One region of the Mesorhizobium sp. XAP4 genome, then DNA from elsewhere that is predicted to be linked to it. Evidence: riboswitches for the same ligand, from Rfam matches in the RefSeq annotation. Region 1 holds a riboswitch; each other region holds the start of a gene.
What was found. Region 1 has a riboswitch for cobalamin ahead of P3C39_RS13220 (aromatic ring-hydroxylating dioxygenase subunit alpha). Riboswitches for the same ligand answer to the same signal wherever they lie in the genome.
Positions count from the first base shown of each region.

Region 2: another riboswitch for cobalamin. It lies ahead of P3C39_RS04995 (CbtB domain-containing protein); the one in region 1 lies ahead of P3C39_RS13220 (aromatic ring-hydroxylating dioxygenase subunit alpha).
Region 3: another riboswitch for cobalamin. It lies ahead of bluB (5,6-dimethylbenzimidazole synthase); the one in region 1 lies ahead of P3C39_RS13220 (aromatic ring-hydroxylating dioxygenase subunit alpha).

Region 1 covers NZ_JARIXW010000002.1:872,511-882,090, reverse strand. Annotated here, with positions in the region: gene P3C39_RS13245 (alpha-glucosidase) at 1-786, shown strand, start outside; gene ugpC (sn-glycerol-3-phosphate ABC transporter ATP-binding protein UgpC) at 811-1,923, shown strand; gene P3C39_RS13235 (DUF680 domain-containing protein) at 2,002-2,247, opposite strand; gene P3C39_RS13230 (DUF680 domain-containing protein) at 2,317-2,517, opposite strand; gene P3C39_RS13225 (DUF680 domain-containing protein) at 2,597-2,794, opposite strand; cobalamin riboswitch at 3,305-3,507, shown strand; gene P3C39_RS13220 (aromatic ring-hydroxylating dioxygenase subunit alpha) at 3,622-4,869, shown strand; gene P3C39_RS13215 (hybrid-cluster NAD(P)-dependent oxidoreductase) at 4,895-5,995, shown strand; gene P3C39_RS13210 (PqqD family protein) at 6,165-6,596, shown strand; gene P3C39_RS13205 (serine kinase) at 6,645-7,694, shown strand; gene P3C39_RS13200 (glycosyltransferase family A protein) at 7,691-8,443, shown strand; gene P3C39_RS13195 (glycosyltransferase family A protein) at 8,499-9,251, shown strand; gene P3C39_RS13190 (glycosyltransferase family A protein) at 9,251-9,580, shown strand, end outside.
Region 2 covers NZ_JARIXW010000001.1:996,693-1,006,272, reverse strand. Annotated here, with positions in the region: gene P3C39_RS05040 (ABC transporter substrate-binding protein) at 1-492, opposite strand, end outside; gene P3C39_RS05035 (RidA family protein) at 757-1,140, shown strand; gene P3C39_RS05030 (creatininase family protein) at 1,195-1,998, shown strand; gene P3C39_RS05025 (tyrosine phosphatase family protein) at 2,312-2,821, opposite strand; gene cobD (threonine-phosphate decarboxylase CobD) at 2,818-3,867, opposite strand; gene cbiB (adenosylcobinamide-phosphate synthase CbiB) at 3,866-4,837, shown strand; gene cobO (cob(I)yrinic acid a,c-diamide adenosyltransferase) at 4,874-5,488, opposite strand; gene cobU (bifunctional adenosylcobinamide kinase/adenosylcobinamide-phosphate guanylyltransferase) at 5,490-6,005, opposite strand; gene P3C39_RS05000 (CbtA family protein) at 5,998-6,768, opposite strand; gene P3C39_RS04995 (CbtB domain-containing protein) at 6,784-6,963, opposite strand; cobalamin riboswitch at 6,999-7,195, opposite strand; gene P3C39_RS04990 (MFS transporter) at 7,261-8,460, opposite strand; gene P3C39_RS04985 (DUF1624 domain-containing protein) at 8,684-9,580, shown strand, end outside.
Region 3 covers NZ_JARIXW010000003.1:411,214-420,793, reverse strand. Annotated here, with positions in the region: gene dxs (1-deoxy-D-xylulose-5-phosphate synthase) at 1-691, opposite strand, end outside; gene P3C39_RS15465 (pirin family protein) at 834-1,754, opposite strand; gene P3C39_RS15460 (DUF2277 domain-containing protein) at 1,794-2,060, opposite strand; gene P3C39_RS15455 (exodeoxyribonuclease VII small subunit) at 2,171-2,422, opposite strand; gene P3C39_RS15450 (histone deacetylase family protein) at 2,426-3,352, opposite strand; cobalamin riboswitch at 3,475-3,655, shown strand; partial or broken gene bluB (5,6-dimethylbenzimidazole synthase) at 3,658-4,383, shown strand; gene P3C39_RS15440 (hypothetical protein) at 4,506-5,489, opposite strand; gene P3C39_RS15435 (TetR/AcrR family transcriptional regulator) at 5,777-6,385, opposite strand; gene P3C39_RS15430 (MFS transporter) at 6,506-7,729, shown strand; gene P3C39_RS15425 (GNAT family protein) at 7,767-8,309, opposite strand; gene ribB (3,4-dihydroxy-2-butanone-4-phosphate synthase) at 8,343-9,443, opposite strand; gene aroC (chorismate synthase) at 9,547-9,580, opposite strand, start outside.

The sequences.
Region 1 (9,580 bases):
GTGGCCGCCTACACCGCCGGCGGCAAGCGCGTGCACATGTGCTACTCCTTCGATTTCCTGGCGCCGGAAAAGATCAGCGCGGGCAAGGTCCGCTCGGTGCTGGAATCCTTCGGCAAGGTCGCCAGCGATGGCTGGTCGTGCTGGGCCTTCTCCAACCACGATGTAATGCGCCCGGCCTCGCGCTGGGCCGCCAATGAGCCCGACCCGACCGCCTACCTGAAGGTCATCTCGGCGCTGCTGATGTCCTTGCGCGGTTCGGTCTGCATCTATCAGGGTGAGGAACTTGGGCTCGGCGAGGCCGACCTTCGGTTCGAGGATTTGCAGGATCCCTACGGCATCCGCTTCTGGCCTGAATTCAAGGGCCGCGACGGCTGCCGCACACCGATGGTGTGGGACGGCGGCGCCAAGAATGGCGGCTTCTCCCAGGCAAAACCCTGGCTGCCGGTGCCGGCCAAGCATTTGGCGCAAGCGGTCAATGTCCAGCAGGGCGACGAGGCTTCGCTGCTCGAGCACTACCGGCGCTTTCTTACCTTCCGGCGTGCCCATCCGGCGCTGGCCAAGGGCGACATCACCTTCATCGAAAGTGAGGGAGATACCGTCGCCTTCACGCGCCGCGCAGGCAACGAGCAGATCGTCTGCGTCTTCAATCTGGGAGCCGGGCGGGCCAAGGTTGACCTTGGCGGCCGATCGCTGCAACCTCTGCCCGGGCACGGATTTTCGGGGCAGGCGAGCAGCGGTTCCATCGAGCTTGGCGGCTACGGCGCCTGGTTCGGGCGTCTCGACTGAATTTCCAATCACTGGAGGAAACCAATGGCCGATGTCACGCTAAGACAAGTGAAGAAGTCCTACGGCAATCTGAACATTCTCCACGGCATCGACCTCGATATTAAGTCGGGCGAGTTCATCGTCTTCGTCGGCCCGTCGGGCTGCGGCAAGTCGACATTGCTGAGGTCGATCGCCGGGCTCGAGGAAATCACCTCCGGCGAACTCAGAATAGCCGGCGAAGTGGTGAACGACGTGCCGCCGTCGAAGCGGGGCATCGCCATGGTGTTCCAGTCCTACGCGCTGTACCCGCACATGACCGTCTACGACAACATGGCGTTCTCGATGAAGATCGGCAAAGAGAACAAGGCCGAGATCGACCGCCGCGTGCGCCAGGCCGCCGAGATCCTGCAGCTGACCAAATATCTCGACCGCCTGCCCAAGGCGATGTCGGGTGGCCAGCGCCAGCGCGTCGCCATCGGCCGCGCCATCGTGCGCAATCCGAAGGTGTTCCTGTTCGACGAGCCGCTTTCGAACCTCGACGCCGCGCTGCGCGTCGCCACCCGCATCGAGATCGCCAAGCTCAAGGAATCGATGCCCAACACGACCATGATCTACGTTACCCACGACCAGGTCGAGGCGATGACGCTGGCCGACCGCATCGTGGTGCTCAAGGACGGCCATATCGAGCAGGTCGGCACGCCGATGGACCTCTACAAGAAGCCCGGCAATCTGTTCGTTGCCCAGTTCATCGGCTCGCCGGCCATGAACATCCTGCCGGCGACCATCGAAAAGACCGGAAACCCGACCGTCGTCAGCCATGTCGGCGGACGCAAGGCGACCGTGCCGATTGCGACGCCGGCTTCGGCAAAGGGCGCTGCGGTGAGCTTTGGCGTGCGGCCGGAGGACCTGATCATCGCCAGCGGCGCGGACTATCTGTTCGAGGGGACGGTCGACTATGTCGAGCAACTCGGCGAGGTGCAGCTTGTCTATGTCGACATCGGCCGCGCCGATCTGCCGCTGGTGACCAAGCTGCCCGGCAATGTCGAGGTCAAGCGCGGCTCGACATTGCGGCTGAGCGCCAATGGCGAGGACCTGCATATCTTCGACGCGGATGGACGTTCTTTCGCGTTGCATGAAGTGGAAGCAAAGGCGGCTTAACCGCAATTACCGTGTCAGGCACAAAAAGAGCGGCGGGCCGGGCCCGCCGCTCTTTGACTTGGAGATCGACTTCGGTTGTTAGTTGTTGCCGAAGAGGTTGCGGTCGGCACCTTGCGGAGCAGACTTCTGGGTGGTGTCACCCGACGAGTTCAGCAGCTTGTAAACCGGCGAACCGGTGTTGCGTACCGAAGAGGTGCGCGTGCTGTCGACCGAAGTCGTGGCGGCAGGCTGATTGGCACCATTGGAGCCAAAGTTGTCGCTGCCGGCGAAGGCACTGCCGGTGATGGCCAGAACGGCGGCGGCAGCAATAAGGATCTTGTTCATTTTAGTCTCCTGAATTCTGGATTTCGCCAGGACGGCAGACACAGCTGCCGTCGGTTGCGAAATTGGTTGTTAGCGACCGAAGAGGTTACGGTCGCTGCCCTGAGCGGGCGTCTGGGCAGCCGGTTCCGAGGTCTTGGTGGAAGCCGTGTACGACTGGTCCACAGCGGCGGCAGGCTGGTTGGGGCCGTTCGAACCGTAGTTGTCGCTGCCCGCGAAAGCGCTGCCGGTGATGGCCAGAACGGCGGCGGCAGCAATGAGGATCTTGTTCATCTTGAATACTCCTGAATGTCTGGATTTCGCCAGGGCGGCGGGCGAGCCCGCCGTCGACCGGGAAACTGGGAATCGGCTGTTAGTTGTTGCCGAAGAGGTTGCGGTCAGCACCCTGGGCAGGCGCCTGAGCAGCCGGTTCCGACTTCTTGGTCGAAGCGGTGTACGAGCTGTCGACAGCAGTGGCTGCCGCGGCGTTGGAACCGTAGTGGTCGCTACCAGCGAAGGCGCTGCCGGAAATGGCCAGAAGGGCTGCGGCAGTGAGAATGATCTTTTTCATTTTTGGTACTCCAGTATCGTCTTTTTTCCGTCCGTCTAGCGGCGTGTCTTGGAAATGAAATCGCGTCGTTCGGACAGCCCCGATGTGGGAGGGCAAGGTCGTCTTTTCCAATCACGAAGTTGTTCCGTGTGGACCATGAATCCACACCTTGAAATTGTGCCAATGGAATCTAGGGATGCATTTTTCTTCTTCATATCAGTGTGTTAGGTGTAGCCACCTGATGGATCACTGACTGTTTCAGAGGCCCAGCGTTCACACCGTCCTGCACGCACCGTCAACAGAAACGAACCGTTCGGTTCGATTTTAGGGCGAGCTAATAGTCACTTTTCGAAACCATTAACCTTTTTTGATCCCCGCGAAGGGTCGGATTCGGGAAGATCGCAGCCGGCAAATGGCCGCCCGGGAGGTGAGATCTCGGCCCGCGACGATCTGCAGTAGCGTTTCGCATGCCGTGTCGCGCCGCATGGATACGATGTCGTTTTCATGCCGACGGCGCGCCCGCGATCGTGGTTAGATCATACCATCTCAGGTGCCGCTTCGTGACGACGAGGCGGAGAATTGGGAAGCCGGTCAGAATCCGGCGCTGCCCCCGCAACGGTGGTGGAGTTCAAGTCGCAACGGGAGACCACTGGGCAACCGCCTGGGAAGGTGTCGCGATGGTCCGCAAGGACAACTCCAGAGCCCGGAAACCAGCCCGAGATTTTTAGACTCGACTGATCGCGGTGGGCGGTCAAGAGGTGGATAGCGCATGTCCGGCACACAGCCGGCCTGCGTTTCAATCCTTCCTCCGTCACCACCAGTTCAGTCCTTAGGAACGAGGACAGGACATGGATATCCGCAACGACATGCTGAGGCTCCTGAAGGGGCGCCGGCAAGGCTTTTCGCTGGAGCAGCCCTTCTACACCGATCCGGACTACTTCAAGCTCGACATGGAGCTGATCTGGTATCGCGACTGGCTGTTCATCGGCCATGATTGCGAACTGCCGAAGCCGGGCAGCTACATCACCGTGCAGGTCGGCGATTATCCGGTCGTCCTTGTCCGCGACCAGCACGGCAAGATCAACGCCTTCCACAATTCCTGCCGCCATCGCGGCAGCCGCGTGTGCAACACGGAGAAGGGTACCGCGGCAAAGCTCGTCTGCCCGTATCATCAGTGGACCTACGAGCTGGACGGCCGCCTGCTGTTTGCCCGCCAGATGGCCGACGGTTTCGACAAGAGTGATTTCGGCCTGAAGCCGGTCGCTTGCGAGAGCGTCGGCGGCTACTTCTTCATCTGCCTGGCCAAGGAACCGGCAGATTTCGCGCCGATGCGGGCGATGATCGAACCCTATCTTTTGCCGCACCGGCTGCGTGAAGCAAAGATCGCCTTCGAGAGCACGATCGTCGAGAAGGGCAACTGGAAGCTGGTCTGGGAAAACAACCGCGAGTGCTACCACTGCGCCGCCAATCATCCCGAGTTGTGCAAGACCTTCCCCGAGGCTCCAACCATAACCGGCGTCCATGGCGCCGACAGCGACCCTGAAATGGTCGCACACTGGGCCAAATGCGAGGCATCAGGCTTGCCGAGCAAATTCCGCATCGATCCGGCAGGGCAGTACCGCGCCACCCGCGCGCCGCTGCTGCGCGATGCCGTCAGCTACACCATGACGGGAAAACGGGCGGTCCAGAAGAACTTGTCCGACAGCGTTTCAACCGACCGCATCGGCTCCTTGCTGCTCTATCACTATCCGACGACCTGGAACCATATCCTCGGCGACCACGCCGTTACCTTCCGCGTGCTGCCGATCAGTGCCACGGAAACCGCGGTGACAACGAAATGGCTCGTCCACAAGGATGCGGTCGAAGGCGTCGACTACGACCTCGCTGAGCTCACCCATGTCTGGACCGAGACCAACGACCAGGACCGCCGCATCGTCGAGGAAAACGCCTTCGGCATCCTGTCGCCGGCCTATGAACCAGGCCCCTATTCGGAGCTGCATGAGGGCGGCGTGATCCAGTTCGTCGAGTGGTACGCGTCGTTCATCGGGCCGCGCCTTGCCGAAGGCGGCCGGCCGGCCCTGCGCAGCGTCGCCTAGCCCAGGGGATAAGAGGATGAATGCGATGACGGACCTTGGCCTCTATCGCCATCTCGACCAGATGACGCCCTGGAACGACAGGCTGCAGGTGCTGGAAGTGATCGGCGTCAGCGACGAAGCGCCTGACGTGAAGACCTTCACCTTCCGCTCCGACAACCAGACCTGGTTTCGCTACAAACCGGGGCAGTTCGTGACTCTGGAATTGCCGACATCGGACGGGCCGCTGATGCGCACCTACACGCTGTCGTCCTCGCCGTCGCGGCCGTTCTCGATCGCGGTGACGGTCAAGGCGCAGGCGGGCAGCACCGGTACGCGCTGGATGTTCGACCATCTGACGCCCGGTTCGCACGTCAAGGCCTATGGGCCGACCGGCGACTTCTCGCTGCACAGCCACCCGGCCGCCAAATACCTGTTCATTTCGGCCGGTTCCGGCGTGACGCCGATGATGTCGATGCTGCGCTGGCTGAACGACTGCGCGCCATGGACCGATGTCGGCTTCGTCAACTGCGCGCGCCGCCCGGAAGAGATCATTTTCCGCAAGGAGCTCGAACTGCTCGGCAGCCGCATGCCTGGGCTGTCGCTCGGCTTCATGATCGAGGAGCGGTCGAGCCGCGAGGGCTGGTTCGGCCATATGGGCCGCATCGACGCGATCCGGCTGCCATTGCTGGCGCCCGATTTCCGCGAGCGCGAGATTTTCTGCTGCGGCCCCGATCCTTTCATGCGCGCCGTGCGCGGCATGCTGGACGCAGCCGGCTTCGACATGGCGAAATACCATCAGGAAAGCTTTGCCGCGCCTGCCGTGGAGGAGATCCCGGCGCCGTTCTCGCCGCCGGCGGACGACGGCGCCGCTGCCACCGTGGAGGCCGTGACACCGATCCGGTTCTCGCATTCCGATGTCGATGCCGAATGCGTCGCCGGCCAGACCGTGCTGCAGACGGCACGCGCCTCGGGGGTGCGGATTCCCGCCGCCTGCGAGTTCGGCCTGTGCGGCACCTGCAAGGTGAGGAAGGTCGCGGGCGACGTCGAGATGAGCCACAATGGCGGCATCCTCGATCACGAAATCGAGGACGGCTTTATCCTCGCCTGTTGCTCGAAGCCGCTTTCGGCGCTTGAAATCGAGGCGTGACCGGCAGGCACGGTCAGAGACTGTCCATGCCCGCGCGGCCTGCAGCTGCGCTCGCCCGGGCCTAAGCCATCTTGCCAAAAACCCTGCAAATGGTTAGACGCCTGCAACGGTGGGGTTGACCGTAGGGCCCGAAGATCATCTCCGCGGCCTGCTTCGGCGGGGAGCAAACATGCGACAATCCGGCGTATATGCCATTGCCAGCAAGGATATCGTCTTTGAATCCTTCGATGGCGAAGCCGTCGTTCTCGACCTGACCACCGGTAAATATTTCGGCTTCTCTGATTCAGGCAGCAGGCTTTGGGATGCACTGTCGTCCGGCGTGCCTGCCTCCGAACTGGTCGGCGCCGCGACCGGAATTGGCGCCCTCGATGCCGCCGCGATTGACGGCTTTGTTTCACAATTGCTCGAATTCGGTTTGCTGGCGGCCGCAACCGATGGCGTGGCAAGACCGGTTCCCAGCGAATTGCTGGCTCAGCTCGCCGCTGCCGGCGAGCCCCTCAAGGTCGACATCCATGACGACCTTGCCGACCTCATTGTCGTCGATCCCATCCACGAGGTCGAGGAGCCCCTCGGCTGGCCCGCGGTGAAGCAGGCCAACTGAGGCGCCCGCCAGGCTCTCGTTGCCGGACAGCTCCGGAACAGGCAGACCATGCCAAACGTCACTCTCGAAAACCTGACTGACTACGCACGTCATGTCCTGGCGCAAGCGCAGAGCAGCGCCGCGCATTATCCACTGACCTGCAAGGTGGGCTTGCCGCATCTGGAGTTGACCGCGCTTGTGAGTGCCGGCGCGTTGGCGGATGCCTTCGCTCATGGCTTTGTCACGGCTCCGGACAACCGAGCGCCTGCCGACATCTGCCGCATCTTCGTCGCACATCCCGGCATTGACGGCATCGCGGCACCGGCCAGATGGGGCCAAGGACCCTTCACGCAGCATGGCTTCGCCACCAGGCTGGCGGAAGCCGGATTGCGCGGCAACCATTTCCATGACCTGGATTTCTGGCAGTTCTATGATCCGCAACGTCGCGTTGGCGTGCAATTGATGGCCTCGGCCGATGCCTTTCCACCGTGGGAGCCGGGAGCGCCGCTGCGCCCCTTCCTCCATTGGGAATATGCGGCACGTGGCATGCGGCTGGCCCATGCGGGGACGCTCGGCACCAAAGGCAGGGGCGTACTGCTGGCCGGCGCGGGCGGCGCCGGGAAATCCGGGACCGTCGCCGCCGGCCTCCTCCACGGGCTGGACAGCGTCGGCGACGATTATGTGCTGGTCGACCTCTCCAACGGCGTGACTGCCCGCCCGTTGTTTTCAACACTCAAGCAGGATCCCCAGGGATTCGCGCGACTTGGGCTGAAGCACCGGCTGAAGGCGCACGGTCCGCTCAACTGGCAAGGCAAGCATGCTTTTCACATTGACGACATCGCGCCACGGCCGGTGCCCGAAACTCTGGACATCGTTGCGCTGCTGGTGCCACATATCGGCGGAGGCGAGGCAAGTTCGATCGTGCCGGTGTCGCGCAGGGATGCCATGATTGCCTTGGCGCCGTCCGGCATAGCGCAGATGCCGGGCGAGCGGGAGAGCGGCTTTCGCTTCTTCAGCGACCTGACCCGCCTGCTGCCGTGCTATCGTCTGTCGCTGGGGACGCAGCCACAGGAGATAGCCGGCACGATTGCGGACTTTCTTGTGCGGGGCGCTTCGTGAAACTGAGCGTGATAATGCCCGTCTACAACCGTGAGCGCTATGTCGTTTCGGCATTGCGCTCGCTGGTGCGGCAGCGGGACGCCGCCGATCTCGACATCATCGTCATCGACGACGGTTCGACCGACGGCTCTGCTGAGGCCGTACGCTCGATGATGCGCGAAAACCCCTGCATCCGACTCTTCCAGCAATCGAACATGGGCGTGGCCAGGGCGCGCAACGCCGGGCTGCGGCAACTGCCGCCGGATGCGGAGTTCGTTTCATTCCTGGATTCTGACGACATCTCGCTGGCCGGACGGTTCAAGGCCGATCTCGCCCGCTTCGAGGCTACCTCCGGGCTTGAGCTAACCTATTCGCTGATGACGCTGGTCGACCGGATCGACGACGAGAAGCTCGAGCCGGAGGCGGACTGCTGTACCATGACGCTTCGCGGAATTTCGCTGAGCACCGCTCTCTTCAGTCGAACGCTTGTCGATCGCATCGGCCATTTCGACGAGGACTTTGAGCAGTCCGAGGACACGGATTATCTGTTGCGAGTCTTCGAAACCGGTCCGCGCTACGAATTGCCGAACACCGTCGCGATCTACTACCGACGCCACGCCGGAAATGTCACCAAGGAACATAGCGGCAGGGTCCGCAACCACTTGCGTGCAATCCACAAGTCGATGCGGCGGCGCAAGGCCGATCCGTCACGGCGAGAGGTCCAGGGTATCTTCGAATTGAAGAGTCCCGCCGATTGGCGGATGCCATGATGCTCGACACAATCGGCTCGGATCAGCCAAGCCCGCAACGCTGCTGGAGACGCCGATGAGGCTGAGCGTCATCATGCCGGTCTACAATCGCGAACAATTCGTTGGCCTGGCGCTGCGCTCGTTGCTCAGGCAGCGCGAAGACATCGATCTCGACATCATCGTCATCGACGACGGGTCGACCGATGGCTCGGCAGCCGTCGTACGGTCGTTGATCGACGAGGCCCCATGCATTCGTCTTTTCCAGCAGATCAATGGCGGGGTCACCAAGGCGCGCAATGCCGGGCTGAAGCAGTTGCTGCCGCAGACGCGTCTGGTGTCGTTTCTCGATTCGGACGACATCTCCCCGATAGGCCGCTTCAAGGCGGATCTCGCCTGCTTCGAAGAGGATCCTGGCCTCGAGCTGACCTATTCGCGCATGACGCTGATAGACAAGATAGATGGCGAGACACTGGAACCGGCCGCCGACAGCCACTCCATCACCGTGCGAGGAATCCACCTGTCCGCCGGGATCTTCGCGCGAGACCTCATCGAGCGCACCGGTGGTTTCGACGAGGATTTCAAACAGGCCGAGGACACCGACTATCTGTTGCGTATCTTTGAGAGCCAGGCAAAATACGTTATGCCCGATACGGTGGCTCTCTATTACAGGCGTCATCCCGGCAACATGACCAAGGAAGCCGATGTGCCCTTTCGCGAGTTCATGCGCGCCATTCACAAGTCGATGAAGCGTCGCAAGGCCGATCCCAGCTTGCGCCGGGTGGAGGGGATCTTCGACTTCAAGGATCTCGCGCAGTGGCGGTTCCTTTGATGGCAGGCTACGGCGTCGTCATTCCGGCTTTCAACGCGGCCGCCACCATAGGCGCGGCCCTGAACTCCGTTCTGGCCCAGACGGCAAAGGCGGAGGCCATCGTCGTGGTCGACGACGGTTCGACCGATGATACGGCCGCGGTGATCGATGCGATGAACCTGCCGGTGACGGTGCTGCGACAGGACAATGCCGGACCCGGCAGCGCAACGACCCGTGGCATTGCGGCACTCTCGACGCCGCTCATCGCGACGCTCGATGCCGACGATTTGTGGTTGGCGGACAAGATCGAACAGCAGCTGGCCTATCTCGGCCGTCATCCCGGGACAGCG
Region 2 (9,580 bases), on a different contig from region 1:
GTAGGTGTAGGGCGCGCGTTTGGAGGCGTCGAAGCCGAGTTCGATGACCATCCACTGGAAGAAGGTCTGCACGCCCTCGTCGCCCAATATGTACTGGTCGGCGTTCTTCAGGTCCTCCCATTTGTCGAGCCCCTCGCCGGGGTGGGACATGATGACCTGCGGGTCCTTCTGGAAATCCGCCGCCACCACGCGCATCGGTATGCCTTGCTGGACCGCATCGAAGGCCGACAGCAGATTGCCGCCCATATAGAAATCGATCTTGCCGGCCAGCAGCATCGGCCGGCCGCTGACTTGCGGACCGCCCTGCATGATGGTGACGTCGAGGCCGCAGGCGGCGTAGGTGCCGTCCGCCACGGACTGGTAATATCCGCCATGTTCCGGCTCGGCCAACCAGTTGGTGCCGAAGGTGACTTTCTCATTCGCAGCCGCACCCAGCGTGCTGGCTGCAAGCAGCGCCACAACCGCCACCGAGATCTTCTGTTTTCCGTACATCGACACCACCCTCTGTTTGCTCCGGCGCGCCACGCGCCAGGCTCGACACCAAAGATTCAAGAAGCAAGACACATGCCACCGGCGTCTGGCGCCGGGACCGCCCGCTTGAAAGACGTTGCCATGCCAAGCGCGAACGGGTCATGCTGTACGGAAGGCATCGTGCCTATTTTTTGAACGGCTGTCCACAATCGCCCGGGCAACATGCACCGCCATCTTGAAGGTGTAATGAGTCCGGCTTTAGGTGGCGGCATCCAGGAGATTGCCATGTTCAAATTCCTCACCCCGAAGTCCATCAAGCCGCCCTTTGCCCGCTATAGTCACGGCGTCGAGGTGCCGGCCGGCAAGCGGCTTGTGCTGTGCTCGGGCCAGGTCGCCATCACCGCCGACGACCTGATTCCCGAAGACGCCGGAGCGCAGGCCGAACTCTGCTTTCAAAACATCGCGGCGGTTCTCGGCGAAGCCGGCCTGGGTCTCAGGGATATCGTGCGCATCAACGCCTATGTCACCGACCGCGCGCATCTGCGGCCCTATATGGACGTCCGCGACCGGCTGTTTTCGAGCCCCGCGCCAGCGTCGACATTGATGATTGTTTCCGGCTTTGCCCGGCCCGAATTCAAGGTCGAAATCGAGGCCATCGCGGCGGGGTGATCGACAGGCCGCCCGTCCCGCGCTAGGTCTGCCTGACCATTGAAGAGGCATGACATGACCGTACCCAAAAGACGCGTGTGGTGGGGCGACTACCGGACCACCGAATACGCCTCGATCGATCCCGAGGCGACCATCGCCGTGCTGCCAGTGGCGGCGATCGAGCAGCATGGGCCGCATCTGCCTGTTTCGACCGACACGTCGATCATGAACGGCATGCTCGACACGGTCATTTCGCGCCTGCCCGACGATCTCGACATCCGCATCCTGCCGGTGCAGGCCGTGGGCAAGTCCAACGAACATCTGCATGCGCCGGGCACCCTCACTCTGCCGGCAACCACGCTGATCGAAGCCTGGACCGAGCTTGGCCTGTCGATCGCGCGCGCCGGTGTGCGCAAGCTGATCGTGGTCAATTCGCATGGCGGCAACGAGGAGATCATGGGCATCGTCACGCGCGAATTGCGCGTGCGCGAAAAGATGCTGGCGGTGAAGACCAGCTGGCAGCGTTTTGGCCGTCCGGCCGGCATGTATACCGAACTGGAGGACCGTCACGGCATCCATGGCGGCGATGTCGAGACCTCGCTGATGCTGCATTTCCGGCCGGACCTCGTGGACATGGGCAAATCAGACAGTTTCGTTTCCAATGTCGCCAAGGCCGAAAAGGAATTTTCGCTGCTGCGCCACACCGGCACCCACGCCTTCGCCTGGATCGCCAGCGATCTCAACCCGAACGGCGTCGTCGGCGACGCCAGCATCGCGACGGCGGAGAAGGGCCGGCTGACGGCAGAATATCAGGCCGACGGCTTCATCAGCCTGCTGCAAGATGTGCGCAAGGCGAAGCTTGCCGACTGGCTGAAGTAGCCTAACTGCGAGGCACAGATGTTCTGACCGTCCGATGGCAGATCGCCGGCTCCCAATTTAGCGGAAGCCTTTCTGCCCTCGTCATCCTGGGGCGAAGCAAGGAGCGAAGCGACGCGGCGCGGACCCCAGGATCCATGCCGGGACTCGGAAGCGCTGCTACGGTGCAGAAGTCTGCTCCGCTGCATTCCTCGACAAAGGTCGCGGCATGGATCCTCGGGTCTTCGCGACGGAGCTTCGCTCCTGCTCCGCCCGAGGATGACGAAGACGGGGAGGCTTCAGCTAACTTACAACGGTCGTATCGTTCCGCTCAAAACTACACATCGATCCTCAGCGCAAAGGGCGTGCCTTCAAAGGCGTCCGCGCCGCGCCCGATCGATTCGATCGCCTCGACCATGCGGCCGTTGCGCTCAAGCAACGCATCGGCCACGGCGATCAGTCGCGGATTGGGCGTTGCCGAAGGCGACAGCACCCGCAGCGTCCGCGCCAATTCGGCCTCGTCACGCTTCGGCGCCAGTGCTGCCGCGATGATATAGGCCGAAGCCGTCGAGCGGCTGATGCCGGCATAGCAATGCACGAGCATCGGCCTTGCCCGGTCCCACCGGCGCGCGAAATCGAGCAGATTGCGGACATGGTCTTCGCCCGGCATGGTCATGCCGTCCTGCGCCACCGCGATGTCGTGCATGACCAGATGCAGGTGGTTTTCCCTCGAGATCGAGGCCGGCCGCACCACCTCCGTTCCGGCGGCGAGCAGCGAAAGCATGCGGTCGGCGCCGGTCCTGGCCACCGTTTCCTCGATCTTTGCCAGCGAGCAGACATGGATCATTGTTTTGAACCCTTCGATTGATGCTCGCGCCGCGACGCCCATTCGGCAAGTGCGGATTCGAGCCGCTGCCATTCCTCCTCACTGCCCGGCAGGCCGGCGCGCAGAACGTCAGGCCGGTCGGCAAAATGGCGAAGCAGGATGCCGCGCTCGCCGAGCGCTGCAAACAAATCGGCGGCATTGGTCAGACTGAGGAAACGATACAGTGTGGTTCCGCCCGCAACAGGAGCGCCGAAGCGGCCGAAAAGCGCATCGAGACGCGCCGATTCACCGGCCAACGACGCCCGCATCACGTCCTGCCACCCGATGTCGGCAAGCGCGCGGATGCCATATTCCAGCGCCGGGCCGGCGACGGCCCATGGTCCGAACTGCGTATCCAGCCGGTCGACCGTCGCAGTATCGGAAAGTGCAAAGCCGAGCCGCAGCCCGGCCAGGCCGAAGAACTTGCCGAACGAGCGCAGCACGACGAGGCCGCCCTGACCGACATCGCCCGCGAGGCTGTGCTGACGCGGGCCGACATCCATGAACGCCTCGTCGACGACCAGCAGTCCGCCCTTGGCGCGCAATCCGGCGGCCAGAGCCAGCAACCGGTCGCGCTCTATGACACGTCCATCCGGATTGTTCGGATTGACGATGATGACGAGGTCGGCGTCAGCCAACGCTTCGAAATTATCGACCTCCGCCGCCTGGTGCCCGGCGATCGCGGCAGCGCGGGCATGTTCGGCGTAGGTCGGACCCAGCACCAGCGCCTTGCCGGGCGAAATGAGCGACGCAACGCGCGGCAACAGGATCTGTGTGCCCGGCGCCGCCACGACGTTGGCTGGCGACGGCGCGCCGTAAGTACTGGCCGCGATCTCTGTCAGGTCGCGTGTGCGCGCGGCTTCCGGCAACCGCGACAGCGAGGTGGCGGGCAGGTCGAAAAGCGGGTAGGAGTGCGGATTGATACCGGTCGAGAGGTCGACGAAAGGCAGCAGGGCGTTGGGGAAAAGCACCCTCGCGCGGCCAAGACTTCCACCATGGTCCACAACCGCCCCATTAAGAAGCTTCATGTCAGTCCTGATCGCTTTCCTGTCATTGGTCGTCGAATTCGCCCTCGGTTACCCCGACTGGCTGTTTCGCGCCATCGGCCATCCGGTGACGTGGTTCGGCAGGCTGATATCCTTTCTCGACCGCAGGCTCAACCGCGCCACTGATCCCGACGCGCTGCGTCGCAAGCGCGGTGTCCAGGCGCTGCTGGTCATCGTGCTGGTGCCGGCGGTGATCGGCCTCAGCGTACAGATCCTGTTCTGGTTCGTTCCCATGGGCCTGGTCATCACGGCCCTTCTGGCAACGTCGCTGCTGTCGCAGAGGAGCCTCTATGAGCATGTCGAGGCGGTGGCTGACGCCCTCGACACCGGCGGCCTTGCTTTGGCCCGCCTTGCCGTTTCGCGGATCGTCGGTCGCGACCCTGAAACGCTCGACCGGGCCGGTGTCTGCCGCGCGGCGATCGAGAGCCTGGCCGAGAATTTTTCCGACGGCATCGTCGCCCCTGCCTTCTGGACCGGCGTCGGCGGCCTGGCCGGCGGCGCCGCCTACAAGGCCGCCAACACCGCCGATTCGATGATCGGCCACCGCACCCCGCGCCACGAGGCGTTCGGCTGGGCGGCGGCGCGCTTTGACGATTGGATCAACCTGCCGGCGTCGCGGCTGACGGCGCTTCTGATCGTGCTGGCGGCATTCTTCGTCAAAGGCGCTGATGCGAAAAAAGCCTGGCATGCGGTGCGGCGCGACGCGAAAAAACATCGCTCGCCCAATGCCGGCTGGCCGGAAGCGGCGATGGCCGGTGCGCTCGGCCTGGCGCTCGCCGGGCCGCGCTTCTATGGCGGCGTGCTGGTCGACGACGTCTTCATGGGCGAAGGCGGCCGGCGCGAAGCCGACAGCCTCGACATCAGGCAGGCGCTGAAACTCTATCGCGTCGCCGACTATCTGCTGATCGCTCTGTTCGGGTTGGTTTCGGTCGTTGTCATCGTTGTGACCTAACCTCACCCTCCCCCGTCTGGGGAGGTTGAGGAACACTCAGAACTCGATCCCCTGCTGCGCTTTCACGCCGGCGGAAAAATGATGCTTGGTCACGCCCATTTCGGTGACGAGGTCTGCGGCCTCGACCAGCGCCGGCTTGGCGTTGCGGCCGGTGACAACGACATGCAGGCCCTCGCGCCGCGCTTTTAGCGCGCCAACCACTCTGTCGAGATCGAGATAGTCGTAGCGCAGCGCAATGTTCAATTCGTCGAGCACCAGCAGGCTGATCGACGGATCGGCCATCAGTTCGAGCACCTTGGCCCAGGCGGCTTCGGCGGCAGCGATGTCGCGCTTCAGATCCTGGGTTTCCCAGGTGAACCCCTCGCCCATCGCGTGCCACACGACACGGTCGCCGAAGGCGGCGAAGGCGTCCTTCTCGCCGGTGTGCCACTTGCCCTTGATGAACTGGACGACACCGACGCGCTTGCCGTAGCCGAGCATCCGCAGCGCCAGCCCGAAGGCGGCCGTGGTCTTGCCTTTGCCCGGGCCGGTGTTGACGATGAGCAATCCCTTCTCGACCGTCTTGCTCGCCACCTCGGCATCCTGCACCGCCTTGCGCTTGGCCATCTTGGCGCGGTGGCGCTCTTCGTCCTTATTGTCGATATCGGTCATATCATTTCACCTTGAGCGGCAGCCCCGCCACCATCAGCAGCACCGTATCGGCAATCGCCGCGACCTTCTGGTTGAGCCGGCCGGCGGCATCGCGAAAGCGGCGCGCCAGTGCATTGTCCGGCACGATGCCTTGGCCGACTTCATTGGACACCAAGAACCAGGGTCCGCGCGGCCGCGACAGCACCTCCGCCAATCGCCGGCATTCAAGGTCCAGATCGTGTTCGGCCAGCATATGGTTGGTCAGCCACAGCGTCAGGCAGTCGACAAGCACCGGCCGATCGTCCGGCAAGGCGGCAAGCGCGCCGGCGAGATCGAGCGGTGCGTCGATGGTCGTCCAGCCTTCGCCGCGCCGCGACCGGTGCAACGCGATGCGCTCACGCATCTCGTCATCATAGGCTTGCGCCGTGGCGATATAGGTCCAGGGCGGCGGCAAGGCGGTCGCCAAAATTTCGGCGTGCGCGCTCTTGCCGGAGCGCGCACCGCCGATGAGAAAGGTCAGTGTCTTGCGATCAGGCAAAGCTGTCGCGCAGGCTGGTCGCGGTGCCGGTGAAGCGACCGCGCACCACACCGACGACCGCTCCGAGCACCAGCCAGAACACCAGATTGGTCACGGTCACCGCCACCACGAACTGGTGATGCAGCCCTTCCGGAATCGCCGTCTCGTAACTGTCGGGCTGCGGTGCCCCGACAACATGCGGTGCGACGATCAAAAGGACGGCAAGGATCGCCAGCGGCAGCGACTTGCGGAACGCGATCAGGCCGAGACCGGCAGCGGTTGCCGCCACCGTTGCCCACCACCAGATCTGGCGCTGGGTGAGATCGGCGGCCGGCATGGCCGGCAGTTCCGGCGGCAGGCCGAGGCCCGGTGCCAGCGTGAACACGGCAAAGCCGGCCAGGCCCCAGAACACGCCCTGGCGCCAACCACCGATGCCGCCGGCGAATTCGGAAACCGCGACCAGGATCAACCCGAAGCCGATGCCGGTGACGATGTTGGCAAGCACGCTGAAGGCGAAACGCTCGAAACCGTCTGCCGGCGCCCAGCCCTCGTCTTCCGCCGCGGCAGTCGCTTCGGCAGGGGCCGGAGCGGCTGTGCTCATGGCATTGCTATCCGTTGCTGCCGGAGCGGCATGGTCATGGTGATGCCCGCCGCCCGCCTGTTCGTAAACTTCCGCCTTCAGGATCAGCGGCACGGTCGCATAGGCCTGCATGCAGGCAAGAACGACGCCGGCCACGAGCCCGGCGATCGCCGCGATGAACACGACGTTGCGAAACAGGTTCATGATGTCAGCCCCTCGTCAGTGGCAGGGAAATGCCATCGAATGGCGATAATCGTGAGCCGCATTGTGGACCGCATCGATATGCGAGAAGCCGACAAAGCCCATCACGAAAATGCCGAGCAGCGCGGCAAGCGCGAGCTGCATGAAGCGCGACTGCGAGGAGACGGAAGCGCCGAGGGAGACGGAAGCGGTAGTCATGTCTTGTCCTTTCGCCCTCCACCCGAGGGCATCGAAGTCAGTTTCCTGTCGCCGGCAGGTCTCCTGGCTCACGGATCAGCGTCCTTCCCCACCTTCCCGAAGAAAAATCTTCAGTGGCATATGGAGAGGACTACCGCACACAGTTGCGGGGGCAGCCACGGCATTGGGCGAAATCCGCCCTTACCGCATTCCCTCTTGGCTCCAAAATGGAACCGGCGACACCGGCGACTATAGGCAGAATCCTCGCGTCCGGCAAACCAAATTCCGCCGGCGACCGTTGCGAATGCGCCATGAAGGTCAAAGCGATTTCGGCAGATAGCGCCACGTCACGAAGCCGCAGACCGCCGCCAGCAGGCCAAGCGTGACGAACACCGAGCCCAGGCCGAAGAAGGCCAGCACCACCGAATAGACCAGCGGCGGCGTCAGCTCGGAAAAGTCGAGATAGGTGCGATAGACCGCCGCCATCTGCGATCTTTCATAGGAGCGCACCGAGCGCATGAAGGCGGTCGAGCCGAGCGCGTCGAGTGCAATGGTGAAGAAGGCGCCGCAGAGCAGGAAGGCGCCGGTGAGCAGCGGCACGGTTTCGCCGACGAAGCCCGCCGCCAGAAGCGCGACCGACATGGCGAAATAGGCAAATGTCATGGTCCTGCGGCCGCCAAAGCGCTTTCCCGCCTTGCCCCAGAAAATCGCCATGAACAAAAGCGCGTTGCCGGCCGAAACCAGCAGGCCGCCGGCCAGCTTGCCCTCACCCGTAATGACCATGAACAGCGGCCCATAGACGAAGAACGTCGTCCAGAAACAGGAGCGCCCAAACGCGATCAGCCAGGCCAGCCTGAGCCTGGGCTGGGCGATGAAGCGGCCGATATTGGCGAGCGGATTGGCTGGTCGCGTCTTGCCGGGACGGATCGACGGGTTGTCGCCGAGCCGGTAGGTCCAGAACAATGCCAGCAGCGCTAACGCGAACACGGCCACCGCGCCATGCGCGGCATAGACGCCGAAGCGCGTGTAGAGGAAGATGCCGAGCGTCGGCCCACCGGTCCAGGCCAGCATCGACCACGCCATGCGCAGCGATTCGGCCTGCATGAAGTCGGTCTTGCGGATGTGGTCCATGATGTAGAGGTTGAGCGTGATCGACAGCGCGCTGGCGCCCATCACCCGGCACAGCATGCCGGCCAGTTGCCCGGCAAGCGTGTCGGTGGCGAAGAACAGCGAGCCGATGGCCAGCAGGCAGGCGCCCGCCGTGTAGACCCAGCGCCGGGCGAAACGGCGGATCAGCATCGGCATGAACAATGTCACCGACAGGCCGAGCATCGCCACGACGGTGTAGAGGATCGAGACGATCTGCTCGTTGTGCAGGATCTCGTAAGCCTGGATCGGGATGACGCTCGACACCGTGGCGCGGGCGAAGGATTCGACCGCATAGAGCGAAGCGAAGGTGCGCGCGTCCGCGGCCTTGAGGGCCGGTAGCCAGATCGGATGGCGCACATGGGTGGACATTGCTTTCCCCGAAGCAGATTCACCGGGTCAAATCTGCCGTGGCGACCTCAGCGCCAATAAGAGGAAACCGACGTGCATCCGGCAAAAGCGAAGCCGGCCAAAGGCTTTCCGGCACTGGCACAATGCCGCGGCTGATCCGGCGTTATCGGCAGGGTTGCCGGTCTTCTTTTGTCCTGGGCAACCGTGATAGTCCTCCAGCGGGGCTGAATCAGAATGCGAGACCATGAGCATCCAAACGCCGACCGCACCCGTTCAGGATCGACCAAAGCGCATCGTCGCCATCGACATCGTGCGCGGCATCGCGCTGATCGCCATGGCAAGCTACCATTTCACCTGGGATCTGGAGTTCTTCGGCTACACCGATCCCGGCCTGACCGCCTTCGGCTGGTGGAAGATTTACGCGCGCTGCATCGCCTCGACCTTCCTGTTCCTGGTCGGCGTCAGCCTGTATCTCGCCCACGGCCGACAAATCCGCTGGAACGGCTTCTGGAAGCGGTTCGCCATGGTCGCCGGAGCCGCGATCGCGATTTCGGTCGTTACCCGCATCGCCACTCCGGACGGCTTCATCTTCTTCGGCATCTTGCACGAGATCGCGCTGGCCAGCCTGCTCGGTCTCGCCTTCCTGCGCCTGCCGGCGCTGCTGACGCTTGTCGTCGCCGCGCTCGTTATCGCCGCCCCCGTCTATCTGCGCTTCGAGGCCTTCGATCACCCATGGCTGTGGTGGGTCGGCCTGTCGGCGATCAATCCGCGCTCCAACGACTACGTTCCGCTGTTTCCGTGGTTCGGCGCCGTGCTTGCGGGCATCGCGGTGACGAAACTCGCCGCAGGTGCCGGCCTGCTTGCCAGGCTTGCCAATCTGGCGCCCGGTCGCTTGGCCAACCCGCTGGTCTTCATCGGCCGGCACAGCCTGGCTTTCTATTTGATCCACCAGCCGCTGCTGATCGGCTGCGTCTGGCTGTTCTCGCAGATCATGCCGGCGCAGGTCGAAACCCCGCAGGTGAATTTCCTCAAAACCTGTCAGCTGTCCTGCGAGCAGTCGCGCGACACCGAGTTCTGTACAAGCTACTGTGTCTGCATGCTCGATACGCTCGAGGGCGAGTCCACGCTTGATAGGCTCTAC
Region 3 (9,580 bases), on a different contig from region 1:
CGACCGCCCTTGTGATCGCACGATCCGCACGCTTGCCGAGATAAGACGTCAGTTTTTTGCCGAAATCGCGCAGGCCGATATAGGCCTTGCCGGAGGCCAGCCGCGCCAGATAGGCGCTCATGGCGCCGGTTGGCGGCGCGATCGACATGTCGTTGTCGTTGAGAATGACGATCAGCCGTGCATCGAGCGCGCCGGCATTGTTCATCGCCTCGTAGGCCATGCCGGCAGACATGGCGCCGTCGCCGATGACGGCGATGACATTGTTGCGGCCGCCGGAGAGATCGCGGGCCGCGGCCATGCCGAGGCCGGCCGATATCGATGTCGAGGAGTGGGCAGCGCCGAAGGGATCGTACTCGCTCTCGGCGCGGCGGGTGAAGCCGGATAGGCCGCCTTCCTGGCGCAGCGTGCGGATACGGTCGCGGCGGCCGGTCAGGATCTTGTGCGGATAGGCCTGGTGGCCGACATCCCAGATCAGCCGATCATCGGGGGTGTTGAAGACATAGTGCAGCGCCACTGTCAGCTCGACCACGCCAAGGCCGGCGCCCAGATGACCACCCGTGCGGGATACCGCGTCGACCAGCTCGGCGCGAAGCTCGGACGCCAGTTGCGGCAGCTCACTCTCGGCAAGCATGCGCAGGTCGGCCGGGATGCGGGCCTTGTCGAGAAGCGGCGTATGCGGCGTTGCGTTCACGGTGCTCAGGCTTTCGGTTGATGGGCGAAATAGGCCGCCGGCCGGCGAAAGTAAATGCGTGTCAGTGACGCGGATCAGACTGTGGTCTTTTGCTTCTATGCAGGTCGTTTCCCCAAAACCGGGCCACTTTGGGCGACAGGCATCAGCTTTCCGGCAGCGGAATGAACTCTTCCTCGTCTCCTGGAACGATGTCGAAGCGGCCTGTCTTCCATTCCTCTTTCGCCTGTTCGATACGCTCTTTCGACGACGAGACGAAATTCCACCAGATGTAACGCTTCGAACCAAGAGAGGCGCCGCCGAACAGCATGAAATGCGCCCCGGTCTGCGACGACACGACGATCTCGTCACCGGGACGGAACACCAGCAGCCGTTCGGCTGGGAACACATCGCCCGAAATCGAGACCTCGCCTTCCAGCGTGTAAATGGCGCGCTCTTCCGCATCGGCAGGGATTTTCACGCTGGCGCCGGGCGCCAGGCGCAGGTCGGCGTAGAGCGTCTCCGAATCGGCCCTGACCGGGGACCGTAATCCTTGGAAATCGCCGATGATGAGGCGCCCGTTGACGCCTTCGGCATCAATCTCGGGAAGCCTGACCGCTCCTGTGTTCTCGAACACAGGAGCCACCTCTTCCTTGTCGTCCGGCAGCGCCAGCCATGTCTGCAGGCCGGATACCGACATCGGCGCGCCACGCAGTTCCTCCGGCGTACGCTCCGAATGGACGATGCCGCGGCCGGCGGTCATCAAATTCACGTCGCCGGGCTGAATGACCATTTCGGTGCCGAGGGAGTCGCGGTGCCGGATCTTGCCGTCGAACAGATAGGTGACCGTCGACAGTCCGATATGCGGATGCGGACGGACGTCCAGCGCCTGGCCGGCCCGCAGGATCGCGGGACCCATGCGGTCGAAGAAGATGAACGGACCGACCAACCGCCTTTTTGCCGTTGGCAGGGCACGGCGCACCTGAAAACCACCGATGTCCTTGGCGTTCGGAACGACCATCAATTCGATCTGATCGCTGGCGAACGCATCGCCCACCTCAGGGTCTTTCCCGGGGAAGAAGCTCATGGACTCTCCTTGTCGGTGGTCGAAGGCCGCCTGGCCGCATCAGGCAAAGCGGATGGCCGCCTTTGCCCGCAGCTTGGCCGCCACCTCTTCGCGATTGCGCGGATGCTGATGGGTTTCCAGGGAATCGAGCAGTTCGCGCGCCGAGGCCGCGATGGCGTCGACGGCATGATCGAAGGCGTGCTGGTTCTGCTTCGAGGGTCGCGTCGTTCCGCTCAGCTTGCGGACGAACTGAAGGGCCGCGTCGCGCACCTCGTCATTGGTTGCCGGCGGATCAAAATTGAACAGGGTCTTGATGTTTCTGCACATCGCTTCCGTATCTCCTCTTGTCCTTGAGCTGTTTCAATCGCAACGAGTTATAGCCTCGATCATGATCATGTCCAAAAACCGGTGAGGCGAGGCCATCGTTCGGACCGGCCTCAATCTGCGTCGAGCGGCTCCGTTCCAACCGGCTTGCCGTCGCGCGACAGCCTGATCTTCTCGACCTTGTCCTCGGCGGCCTTCAGCAGCCGGTCGCAATGCGCCTTCAGCGCCTCGCCACGTTCATAGATCCTGATCGACTGGTCGAGCGGCACGTCGCCACGCTCCAGATCATCGACGATCTTCTCCAGCGCATCGAGTGCCTGCTCGAAGCTCATCGCCTTGACGTCTTCGTTGGTCTCACCAGCCATCATTCATCCTTTCATCAGTCGCCCGACATGGGCGGCGACCGAAAATGCCAATCCCTGCAGATCGTAGCCGCCCTCGAGCAGGCTTACGAGCCGGTTGCCGCTGTGGCGTGCCGCGCGCTGCATCAACTGGCCGGTCGCCCAGTCGAAATCATCCTCGGTCAGATTGATCTCGGCCAGCGGATCGCGGTGGTGCGCGTCGAACCCAGCCGAAATGATGATCAGGTCGGGCGCGAAATTGTCGAGCGCGGGCAGGACGCGCGACAGGAAGGCATCGCGAAATACTTCGCTGCCGGTCTGCGGCGCCAGCGGTGCGTTGACGATGTTGCCGGCGCCCGTTTCGGTCTTCGCTCCGGTGCCGGGATAAAGCGGCATCTGGTGTGTCGAGCAATAGAGCACCGAGGGATCGTCCCAGAAAATATCCTGCGTGCCATTGCCGTGATGCACGTCCCAGTCGACGATGGCAACGCGCTCGACACCGTGTTTCTTCTGCGCATAACGCGCCGCGATCGCCGCCGTGTTGAACAGGCAGAAGCCCATGGCCGTGGTCTTTTCGGCATGATGGCCGGGCGGCCGGGCGGCGACGAAGACGTTGTCGGCGCGGCCCGAAAAGACATCATCGACGGCGGCGTTGGCGGCGCCGATCGCGGTGATCGCCGCTTGCCAGCTCTTCGGACTGGCAGTGGTGTCGGCATCGATGCGGGCAATGCCTTCGTCGGGAATGGCGGCGCGCACGCGGGCGACGAAATCGGCGGGATGCGCGTAGAGGATGGTGGCCTCGTCGCCTTCCGGCGCCTGGATACGATCGAGCCCGGCAAAGGCTTCCTCATCGAGCACGCGCTCGATGGCGCGCAAGCGGTCGGGCCGCTCGGGATGTCCGGGCGGCGTGAGATGCTCGAGGAAGATCGGATGCGTGTAGAGACGGGTGGTCATCGTCCTAATCTAGTGACCCGGATCGACAAAGGCCATGCACGGGCGGCCGATGACTGGGGAAAATCGCGCCTGCGTCCATTCGCGTCGCCGCGGGCATTGGCCTCGCCGGCGCTTCGGCGTAAGGTCCCTGGGTACTGCCTGGTGCCCGCCGCAAGCGGGAGAATCGGGAACACGGTTGAATTCCGTGGCGTGCCCAACGCTGTGAGGGGGACCGCGCCGGTAAATGCCACTGTCGATGACGGGAAGGCACCGGACGCGGGTTGATCCCAAGCCAGAAGACCGGCCTGGCAGGCATCGTCATCCGCATGGTCGGGCGGATGGCATCAGAGCGACGTGCGTCCATTTGGACGCACAAAGTACGCTCTGACCGTTTTGAATCTGCAATCGCAAGGGGACAAGCGATGCCGGAACATATGACCGCTGCCATTGACGATGGATTCGACCAGAATGCGCGCGATGCGGTCTATCGCGCCATGTTCACGCGGCGCGACGTGCGCAGCCATTTCCTGCCCACCGCGATCGATGACGACGTGCTGGCGCGGCTGCTGCTTGCCGCTCATCATGCGCCATCGGTCGGCTTCATGCAGCCATGGAATTTCATTGTCATTCGTGACATCGAGCGACGCGAAAGGGTGCGCGACCTGTTCCTGGCCGCGCGCGAGCAGGAACTGCCGGCGATCGAGGCGGAAAAACAGGCGCTGTACCGCAAGCTCAAGCTGGAAGGCATCTGCGAAAGCGCGCTCAACATCTGCATCACTTGCGACCGGCAGCGCTCGAAAGGTTCGCCGCTGGGACGCTGGCACAATCCGGAGATGGATCTCTACAGCACCGTCTGCGCGGTGCAGAATTTCTGGCTGGCCGCGCGTGCCGAGGGCGTTGGCGTCGGCTGGGTGAGCATCATCGAGGCTGAGGCGCTGAAGCGGCTGTTGGCCATTCCGGATCACGTAACGCCAATCGCCTATCTCTGCGTCGGCCGTGTTTCCGAGTTCGCTTCCAAACCGGACCTTGAAACGCATGGTTGGGGACGGCGGCTGCCGCTGCCGGAACTGATCATGAGCGAGACGTTTTCCGGGCAAGGCGAGACACAGCTCAAGTCCACCGTGGCGCGCCTCAACACCGTTTCTGCCTCACCAGACACCATCTGCCCGGCCGATCAGGGTGTGGCGCCGGCCGTACCCCAGCGCGAACCGCCGAAGGAGGCGAGCGCCTTGTCCTTGAGCTCCCTGAACTTCGACGACGCCTCGGCCAGCCGGGCGTCCCAGGCCGGATCCGGCACCTGGCCCGCGATGGTCTTGAAATAGACCTGCATCAGGCAAGCGATGGCGAAAGGCTCGATGAAGGCCGCCTTGAACGCCCAGGCGAAGACGATGGCGAGCACGAAAGCCCAGCCGGCGAGCTGGCCAGGCATCAGGAACAGAATCGCACCAGCAGGCGCCAGCATCATCAGAAAGATGACGAACGAAACGCCCCACATGATGACCGCCAGCCAGACGGCGTTCTTGACCATGACCTTGCCGTTCTGGGCATAGAGCACGACGCCTTGGCGCGCCGTCTCGAAGGGTGAGGCTGAATTGATGCGGATGTTGTAGCCGAGGATGATCTCGTCGACATAGGTCAGCGACAGGCGGATCACCGTGTTGATGAAGGAGACCAGGCCGCTCAGGCCCGGTATAGGCAGGAAGGCGGCGATGCCGCCGAGCAGGCCGGTGATGGCGCGGATGGCACCCTTGACGAGTTGGTCGACGACGAAAAGGATGTTGGCCTCGGCAAAACGCTGGGTCACGATATCCCTGGCGTAGGCGATCTGGTCCTGACCGCCGGGAATGTCGCGGCCGTCGATCAGATGAACCATGACGGCGATGTGGCCGGCCTTGACGATATAGAGGATGTATTCGCGGATCCAGTAGACCGCGATCGAGACGATGCCAAACCCGACCACGCCGCCCCACAGGGCAAAGGACATGGGCCCGTCGGGATCGGTGGAGATATGGCCGACGCCATAGCCGACCGAGGCTCCGGTGCCGCTCGCCATGATGTAGGCCAGCGTGATGCCGAAATAGACGATCATACGAAAGACGATGAACGGCCAGGTCCGCATCATGATGGACACCGACCGGCCGATCTCGAAATCCCACATGTGCCCCGAATCTCCGCCTCAGAGATGGTGGAAGAGGATGAACTCAACCCGGCGATTGTCAATTGCCGGCCCTGGCACCACGGGGCGACGAATTCTGGGCAACGGTTTTCTTTCGCAGCCTCTCGCCGGCGCGTTGTCTGACGGAGCATCACGAAAAACCCGCCTGTGCGGCGGGTCACCGGCGCAAATCAGCACCATGGACGAATATGTACCTTAGCTGAGGGCAGGTGTCAAGAAAAAATTCCTATCGGGAACAGCTGCCGGCACGAAAAGCTCCGGTGGGAACTTCAATTCGACTGCGGATCCGGCTTCTTGAGCAGGCCTTCGAGCAGTTGCTTGAACGCCGTCACCACCTTCTTCGACGTCGCTTCGGGGTCGCTCGAATTGGCGATCCGTTGCGCTGCCTGGCTGCTCGCTCCGTTGATCAGTCGCGAGGCCGTCTCGGGGTCGAGGCTCGAGACAACGACCCCCTCCTCCTGCAGCGCGGTCAGATGGTCGGTCATTGACACGATGCACGCACTGGCATTCGGCCATTGCGCTGGATCCCCCAGCACGGCCGGGCCATCCCGGAACATGATGCGCTGGATTTCCGGCTCCAGCGCCATCTCGATATAGGTCGAGCACTCGTCGACGAAATGCTGCCAGCGGGTCGGCGCTCTCGACGCGACCTCATTGATGCGCGCCGCCATCTCGCCGTCGATCTGGGCTATGACCGCCTGCAGCAGCCCCTTCTTGTCGCCGAAATGATGATAGAGCGCGCCGCGCGTCAGCCCGGCCGAAGCGGTGAAATCATCCATCGAGGCTTCCGCATAGCCTGTTGTGCCGAAGGCATGGCGGGCCGCCGCGATCAGCTTTGCGCGCGTCTCGGCGATCATCTCCTTGCGGGGTCTGTGCATGGCTTCTGGCCCTATTCACATACGTAACGTATGCCAATTGACATACGCGGCGTATGCTCTATTTAACAATCATACGCTTCGTATGTAATTGCCGAATCGTCCTTTGTCGAGGAACCACCCATGCAAAATCCCTATTCGGAAATCTTTCGTGCCCCCGGAGCCAAGGGCTTTGCGGCCGCCGGATTCATGGCGCGCCTGCCGATCGCCATGGCGCCCATCGGCATCGTGGCGATGCTGTCGCAGACGCGTGGCGAATACTGGCTGGCCGGAGCCGTCTCGGCAACATACGCTCTGGCCAACGCTTTCGTTGCGCCGCAGATATCGAGATTGGTGGACCGCCTGGGCCAGACACGGATCGTCGTGCCCACCACCATCATCGCGGTGCTGGCTTTCGCCGTCCTGATAGCGGCGGCCAACCAGGACTGGCCGGTGTGGACGCTGTTCGTGTCGGCCCTACTGGCCGCGGCCATGCCAAGCATGCCGGCGATGGTGCGGGCGCGCTGGACAGAGATTTTCCGCGGACGGCCGCAGATGAACACCGCATTCGCCTTCGAGTCCGCGGCCGATGAACTGGTCTATATTGCCGGGGCATCGCTATCGGTCGGTCTCAGTGCTGCCCTGTTCCCGGAAGCCGGCGTTCTGGTGAGCACATTATTTCTCGCATTCGGATCAGCGGCCTTCATCCTGCAACGCTCGACGGAGCCGCAAGTGCGGCCGGTGGACCATGGCTCAAGCGGCTCGGCGATCCGCCTGCGGCCGGTTCAGATCATCACCTTCGCCCTGATCTTCATCGGCGCGACCTTCGCGACGACGGAAGTCAGCACCGTGGCGATCACCAAGGAGCTTGGCCAGCCCGGCGCCGCCAGCCTTGTCATCGGCGTTTACGCGCTGGGATCGTTCGTGCTCGGCATCATCGTCGGCGCGCTCAGCCTGAAGGCGCCGCTGCAACGCCAGTTGGCCATCGCAGTCGCCCTCGTCGCGCTCGGCACGCTGTTGCCGCTCACCGCCGACACCGTGCCACTGCTGGCGCTGACCGTGTTCATCAGCGGCGTGGCGATCTCGCCGACCTTCATCACCGCCTTCGGCCTGATCGAGCGGCATGTGCCGGAGGCGATGCTGACCGAAGGCATTACCTGGGTCATGACCGGCATCGGCATCGGCATGGCGCTCGGCTCGTTCGCGGCCGGCGCGGTGGTCGATGCGTTCGGTGCCCAGAACGGGTTCTGGGTCTCTGTGGCTTCAGGCACGATCGCGCTGGCCACGGTGCTGCTTGGCCAGCGCAGCCTTGCCACGGCTGAGTGCGAGATGGACGGATGCGAAGCAGCCGCGATTGCTGCGGAATAGTTCCGGCGCGCCCGGGCCTTAGGCCGGGCGCGCCGCTCTAGGCGGCCGGGCCTGAAATATTGACTCTTCTTGGGTGCGCCAATGCCAAAACTATCGTTGGCGCCCCGTGCAGCATCACCTCTTTTTCGAAGACGAAGCCACATTTCTCCAGCACCCGTCGCGAAGCCGGATTGGCGGGGCGGACGAGGCCGACAACCCGATCGGCACGCAAGGGGCCGAACGCGGTGCGCAGTGCTTCCATCACCAATTCCGTGGCATAGCCATGTCCCCAGCTCGCCGGATGAAGATGATAAGACAGGTTCAGACCGTCGAAATCCGCCGATACCGTGACGCCGCCGAAGCCGACCAGCTTTTCATCCGCCTCGACCGCCCAGCGGCCAAAGCCGTGCTTGTCCCAATGACCGATGTCGCGCGTCAGCCGCGCGGCGCTCTGCTGGGCTGTATCCGGGACAGGGTCCGGACGATGAGCAACAAGCTCCCGGCGCGAAAAGAGGTCGATCAGGAAATCCAGATCAGCCTCTTCTGGGCGGCGCAGCAAAAGCCGCTCGCTGCGCTGGCTGGAAGGCAGGGACGCATTTATCCGTCTTCTCCGGCAACCGGATCGACGGGAGGCTCAGAGGATCTCGGTCTTGGCGATGTGGATGCCAAAACCTTCGAGGCCGACATAGTGGCGTTCGCGCGAGGCGATCAGGTTGATCGAGGAGATGCCGAGATCCTTGAGTATCTGGGCGCCTAGCCCGATCTCGCGCCACTCGTTTTCGCGGCGGCGCGCCTCTTCGTGATCCTCGCGGTCGCCGCTTGCCGGCCGCTTGCGCTCCTGATGCGCAACGCCGACGGAGCCTTCTCTGAGATAGACGATGACACCGCGCCTGCGCTCGCCCATTGTCTTCATGATGGCGTCGAGCCGGTGGCTGGTGCCGAAGACATCGGTCACCACATCCTCGGAATGCAGACGCACCGGCACGTCCTCGCCGTCACGAATGTCGCCGAAGACGATGGCGACGTGATGCATGGAGTCCCACGGCAGCGTGTAGGTGAAGACCTGTGCCTTGCCGCCGAGCGTGTCGATTTCCGAGCAGGCGACGCGTTCGACCAGCGTTTCCTTGCGCTGCCGGTAGGCGATGAGGTCGGCGACCGAAACCTGCCTGAGGCCATGCTCCTCGGCGAAAGCCTGCACCTGCGGACCGCGCTTGACAGTGCCGTCATCATTGACCAGCTCGGAAATGACGCCAACCGGCGGCAGGCCGGCGAGCTTGCACAGATCGACCGCTGCTTCGGTATGGCCTGAGCGCATCAGCACGCCGCCTTCGCGCGCAATCAGCGGAAAGATGTGGCCGGGGCGGACGAAATCCGAGCCACCGACATTGCCGTTGGCAAGATTGCGAACGGTCAAAGTGCGATCTTCGGCCGAGATGCCGGTCGTGGTGCCATGCTTGAAATCGACACTGACGGTGAAAGCGGTGGTGTGGGCGGAATCGTTGTCGGCGACCATGGGGGCAAGGTTCAGCCGCTTGGCTTCTTCGCGCGGCATCGGCGTACAGACGATGCCGGAGGTGTGGCGAACGATGAATGCCATCTTTTCGGGCGTGCAGTGGACAGCGGCGACGATCAGGTCGCCCTCGTTCTCGCGCCCGTCATCATCCATGACGACGACGATCTCGCCGCGTTCGAAAGCACGCAGGGCTTCGACGATTTTCTTCTGGTCGTAAGGCATAAGTGCTCGCTTTGCTCGCAGGGGAATAAGGGAGTAGGGCAGTAAGGGAGTAGGGAAAAGCAAAAAGATTTGGCCGGCCGGGCTAAGAGCGCAACATATTCCCCTATTCCCCTATTCCCCTCCCCGTCTGTCCCCGA